Regions from separate parts of the Staphylococcus sp. SA22 genome, predicted to be linked through region 2. Evidence: a T-box and tRNA genes for the amino acid it is inferred to sense, from the RefSeq annotation. Region 2 holds a T-box; the other holds one or more tRNA genes.
The links. A T-box is a leader RNA that pairs with one kind of tRNA and senses whether it is charged. The one in region 2 lies ahead of serS (serine--tRNA ligase), so its partner is inferred to be a tRNA-Ser.
Positions count from the first base shown of each region.

Region 1: it encodes a tRNA-Ser, which carries the amino acid that the T-box ahead of serS (serine--tRNA ligase) is inferred to sense. The anticodon was not compared.

Region 1 covers NZ_JBSZQY010000015.1:7,581-10,872, forward strand. Annotated here, with positions in the region: gene treP (PTS system trehalose-specific EIIBC component) at 1-1,174, opposite strand, end outside; tRNA gene ACXQH5_RS11430 (tRNA-Ser) at 1,644-1,736, opposite strand; gene ACXQH5_RS11435 (glutamate synthase subunit beta) at 2,006-3,292, opposite strand, start outside.
Region 2 covers NZ_JBSZQY010000011.1:7,892-11,183, forward strand. Annotated here, with positions in the region: gene hutH (histidine ammonia-lyase) at 1-1,247, shown strand, start outside; T-box leader at 1,320-1,535, shown strand; gene serS (serine--tRNA ligase) at 1,625-2,911, shown strand.

The sequences.
Region 1 (3,292 bases), on a different contig from region 2:
CAAACATAGCTGGTTCAGTAACACCTAACATACCAGAAATACCAGATGTTAATGCCAAGCCTTCTTCTTTAACCATTTTACGACGTTTATAGACAAACCATGCGCCAAATGCTGCAGACCCCTGACAAATATTGGAAATCGCAACAATTGGCCATAAATACGTACCACCTAAGCTGCTACCCATCAATTGGAAATCTACTGCTAAAAACATATGGTGTAGTCCTGTAATTACAAGTGGTGCATATAACAATCCATATATTGCTCCGCCAAGCCATCCTGCATGTTGGAATATAAATGTAACACCAGATGTAATACCTGTACCAATCAATAATGCAACTGGTCCAATGATAATAAATGCTAAAAATCCAGTAACTAAAAGCGCTACGGGTCCAACGACCAACATTTTTATCGAATCGTGAACGACTTTATTTAATCCTTTTTCAATTTTAGCTAGAACATAAGCTGCAATTAAAACTGGCAACACTTGACCTTGGTAATTCAACTGCTTAATCTCTAAGCCAAATAAGTTCCACGTCGGAATATTCCCTTTTGCCAAATCATACTGAGATACTAATTGCGGGTGCATTAAAATCAAACCTAAGACTAAACCTAGAATCGGACTACCACCAAATACACGCATACTACTCCAACCAATTAATGCTGGTAAGAAAATAAATGCCGTACTCGCAATCACATTAATGATGTTTGAAATATCAGCAATTTGTGGATACATCTCAATAAGTGTTTTTGGACCAAATAAACCTTTCATTGTAAGTAAATTATTGATTCCCATTAACAAACCAGCTGTCACAATCGCAGGTAATATTGGTATAAAAATATCCCCCAATAATTTGATCAAACGTTGTACTGGATTCCCTTTTTGCGCAGCTGCTTGTTTCGCTTCATCTTTCGAAGCTTCTTGAGCACCTGTTTCATCAATAAACTGCTTATACACTTCATCGACTGTTCCTGGACCAATGACAATTTGATATTGATGGTCTGCTTTGAACTGCCCCTTGACCAACGCGTTATTACTTAATGCGTCTTTATCAACTTTACTTTCATCCTTCAGCACTAAACGTAATCGTGTTACACAATGCGTTGCAGCTTCAAGATTTTCTTTTCCCCCAATAGCGGTTACGATGGCTTTTACATCTTCTCTTTTTACAGCCATATATTTCACTCCCTTAATGTCTTAAAACGAGTATAACTTGTCTAGACAAGTTATGTAAAGGCTTTCAACAAAATATTTTTATTTTGTCACAATTATCTGAGGTAGCCATTTCAGAAAATCAATGAGCCATAACGACATATGTAGCAATAACCCCTCGCTACAATTGTGTTATTAACAATACCTCACCACGCTCTCGCCATTATAAAGTGTAAATGCATGGCCAACTCCTAAATTGAAAAATGCATATCTACAAATAGCAAACTTGCCCACACAAGCCATCCATCATATTTCACAAAACAAAAAAGACATTTAGCTATGTATATTGCACAAGCCAAATGCCCTTCCAATCTCAATGCCTTATCATTTCTATTATCAAAAATACGAGTCATTCAAAGGCATATAAAAAAGGTAAACACTCAAACTTTGAGTACTTACCTTTTTTATATATAGTATTTAATATAAATATTGATGGCGGAGGAAGAGGGATTCGAACCCCCGCGAGCCGTTAAGCCCCTGTCGGTTTTCAAGACCGATCCCTTCAGCCGGACTTGGGTATTCCTCCTAAACACAATATTTATCATATATGAACGTTCTGTAAAAGTCAATATTGTTTTTTAGCATTACATGATTACCACAAATCATTGTCTTCCACTACAGTTGACTTATAAAACGCACTTAAAAAATCACTACTTATAATTAATCTATTTGTTGTCTTACAAACCTTTGTTTTTAGGTTACAAAGATGGCATGTGACGTTGATAGATACTAGATTATTTCAAACTCGATTCAGCATGACACAACGTCAACGTAACCACCATTTCCATACAAAGATTATACACAAACTTTACTCGCTAAATACTGATCTACTGCTTTCGCTACGCCTCTACCTTCTTTAATCGCCCATACAACTAAACTTTGACCACGTCTAGCATCTCCAGCAGCAAATACCTTTTCATTATTAGTTTGATAGTTTGTATCATCCGCCACGATTCGATTTCTATCCGTTTTAATGTTAAAAGCATTCGGTACTGTTGGTTCTGTACCTTCGAAGCCGATTGATAATAATACAAGGTCAGCAGGCCAAAATCTTTCAGGTCCTTCTTTCATGACCATACCATTTTCGCCTTGCTCTAAAATTTGAGTATACAAACCACGTATGTGTCCTTTATCGTCAACATCGTAACGCATTGTTTGAACACCATATGCACGTGGTTCCTTACCAAACTTAGCTTCGTACTCTTGGTGCGCATAGTCCATTTTAAACACCGGCATTGCTAAAGGCCATGATGCATTTTCTGTAAACGTAATTGCTTCTGGCAATTTCGTATATTTATTAAATTGAACAATCGATTTACAATTTTCTCTTAATGCTGTCGCTACACAGTCTGCCCCTGTATCACCAGCACCAATGATAATGACATTCTTATCTTTTGCAGTTATTGTTATATCATCAATTTCTCCATTTAACAGTTGCGTTTGTTCAGTTAAATAATCCATAGCGAAATGTATACCATCACCCATGCGTCCTTCTAAAGGTAAATCTCTACCTTTTTGTGCACCAGTACATAATATAATGGCATCATACTCAGATTCTAACGTTGCTTTATCAATATCAACGCCTACTTCAACACCATTAATGAAAGTAATGCCCGCTTCTTCCATTAACTTAATACGACGTCGAACCACATCTTTATCAAGTTTCATATTCGGAATACCATACATTAATAAACCGCCTGATTCTCTAGCACGTTCATAAATAGTTACTTGATATCCTAGTAGATTAAGTTCTTCAGCAGCAGTTAATCCTGCTGGACCGCTCCCAACGATTGCCACTTTTTCATCTCTACGGCGACTCGGAACTTTCGGCGCTACCCAACCATTTTCAAAAGCTTCATCAATGATTGTGCGTTCAATACCTTTAATCGCAATCGATTCTCTATTAATCTTCATCACACAAGCACTTTCACATGGTGCAGGACATACACGCCCTGTAAAGTCAGGAAAGTTATTTGTTTCACTTAAGCGTTCATAAGCAGTTTTAAAATCTTGATGATACACTAAGTCGTTCCATTCAGGAATGTAGTTTCCAATTGGACAACCTATTGTTTCCCTACCATA
Region 2 (3,292 bases):
CATTTTCAAAAGAAGTAGCATTAGTCATGATGATTTTACGATTGAATACATTATTAAAAGGTCATTCAGGTGCCACTTTAGAATTAGTGAGACAATTACAATTTTTTATAAATGAACGTATTATACCGATAATCCCACAACAAGGCTCTCTCGGTGCATCAGGAGATTTAGCACCATTATCACACTTAGCATTAGCATTAATTGGTGAAGGGAAAGTATTGTACAGAGGAGAAGAAAAGGATAGTGACGATGTATTAAGAGAATTAAATAGACAACCTTTGAACCTTCAGGCTAAAGAAGGTTTAGCATTGATTAATGGTACGCAAGCTATGACAGCTCAAGGTGTCATTAGTTATATAGAAGCAGAAGATTTAGGTTACCAATCTGAATGGATTGCTGCATTAACGCATCAGTCTCTTAATGGCATTATAGATGCATATCGACATGATGTGCACGCTGTTCGTAATTTTCAAGAACAGATTAATGTGGCAGCGCGTATGCGTGATTGGTTAGAAGGATCAACATTAACGACGCGACAAGCAGAAATACGTGTACAAGATGCATATACGTTGCGTTGTATACCACAAATCCATGGCGCGAGTTTTCAAGTATTCAATTATGTTAAACAGCAATTAGAATTTGAAATGAATGCGGCTAATGATAATCCACTTATATTTGAGGAAGCAAATGAAACGTTTGTTATTTCAGGTGGTAACTTCCATGGACAACCTATTGCTTTTGCATTAGATCATCTTAAATTAGGTGTAAGTGAATTAGCAAACGTATCGGAACGTCGTCTAGAGCGACTAGTAAATCCTCAATTAAATGGTGATTTACCAGCATTTCTTAGTCCAGAGCCAGGATTGCAAAGTGGCGCGATGATTATGCAATATGCTGCTGCAAGTCTCGTTTCTGAAAATAAAACTTTAGCGCATCCAGCGAGTGTTGATTCTATCACTTCATCTGCGAACCAAGAAGATCACGTATCTATGGGAACTACAGCTGCTAGACATGGTTATCAAATTATTGAAAATACAAGACGTGTGTTGGCAATCGAATGTGTTATTGCATTACAAGCAGCAGAGTTGAAAGGTGTTGAAGGATTATCACCAAAAACACGTCGCAAGTATGATGAGTTTCGAAGTATCGTGCCATCCATTACACATGACCGTCAATTTCATAAAGATATTGAAGCGGTTGCACAGTATTTAAAGCAATCAATTTATCAAACGACTGCATGTCACTAAATCGACATGAGTGATGTTTGAAATCGTTACTTGAAAAAGCAAATATAGTTTGCTATATTAAAAATAACTTAATAAGACATTGTTCGTAGGACAAGTAATATATAGTGTTCGATATCAGAGAGCTTGTGGTTAGTGTGAACAAGAATCAACATATATATGAATCTACCTACTTATTTAAAAGAACAATCGGTGATAACCGTTATTTTAGTGAAGTGCAATTTAGGTTTAGCGTATCTTTATAACTTAAATTGTTAAATAGGGTGGCAACGCGTAGACCACGTCCCTTGTAGGGATGTGGTCTTTTTTTATTTTCTAAAAAATAAAGACGTATGTCATTCCATAATAAATGATAATTATTTGGGAAAGGATGAAGGTTAATGTTAGACATTAGATTATTCAGAAATGAGCCTGACACAGTTAAGAGCAAAATTGAATTACGCGGAGATGATCCAAAAGTTGTAGATGAAATTTTAGAATTGGATGAGCAACGACGTAAATTAATTAGTGCAACAGAAGAAATGAAAGCACGTCGTAATAAAGTAAGCGAAGAAATCGCATTAAAAAAACGTAATAAAGAAAATGCTGATGATGTGATTGCTGAAATGCGCACATTAGGTGACGATATTAAAGAAAAAGATAGTCAATTAAATGAAATTGATAATAAAATGACAGGTATCCTTTGTCGTATTCCAAATTTAATAAGTGATGATGTACCTCAAGGTGAATCTGATGAAGATAACGTTGAAGTTAAAAAGTGGGGTACACCACGTGAGTTTTCATTTGAACCAAAAGCACATTGGGATATTGTAGAAGAATTGAAAATGGCTGATTTTGATCGTGCAGCAAAAGTTTCAGGTGCGCGTTTTGTATATTTAACAAATGAAGGTGCGCAATTAGAGCGTGCTTTAATGAACTATATGATTACAAAACATACAACACAACATGGTTATACAGAAATGATGGTACCACAGCTTGTGAACGCAGATACAATGTATGGTACAGGTCAATTACCTAAATTTGAAGAAGATTTATTTAAAGTAGAAAAAGAAGGATTATATACAATTCCAACTGCTGAAGTACCATTAACGAATTTCTATCGTAATGAAATTATTCAACCAGGTGTACTTCCTGAAAAATTCACTGGTCAATCTGCATGTTTCCGTAGTGAAGCAGGATCAGCAGGTAGAGATACAAGAGGATTAATTCGTTTACATCAATTCGATAAAGTGGAAATGGTACGTTTTGAACAACCTGAAGATTCATGGAATGCTTTAGAAGAAATGACAACAAACGCAGAAGCAATTCTAGAAGAGTTAGGTTTACCATACCGTCGTGTTATTTTATGTACAGGTGATATTGGATTTAGTGCAAGCAAAACATATGATTTAGAAGTTTGGTTACCAAGCTACAATGATTATAAAGAAATTAGTTCATGCTCAAACTGTACGGATTTCCAAGCGCGTCGTGCTAACATCCGCTTCAAGCGTGACAAAGCAGCTAAACCAGAATTAGCACATACATTAAATGGTAGTGGTTTAGCAGTTGGACGTACATTTGCTGCTATTGTTGAAAATTACCAAAATGAAGATGGAACAGTAACAATTCCAGAAGCATTAGTACCATTTATGGGTGGTAAAACACAAATTTCAAAACCAGTTAAATAAAGGCTTTAGCTACAAGCTTTAAAAAGTATATATCTACGTATACTTAAAGCAAGGGCAAGATACTTTAAATAATATTTTAAAAAGTGGTGACGAAGCTGTCGCCACTTTTTTTGTGCTGTAAAAGTATAATAGTGAGCCAATACACATAACAACAATAAATTAAGTTTGTGGTTCAATGGGGTGAACGCATTTCATTATAGCAACAATACGGGATAATTATGATGAACTAAAACAATCTAAAGCGTAACAAAATTGAGCAAAAATATTATAGGAAATTAAGCGATAAATAACTGATTTCGTTGATGTAGTATGAGTAATATCGATGCAGTAGGGTAGGGGGGATGATGATTATAAGGGATCGGGACATGAATCAATATCCCA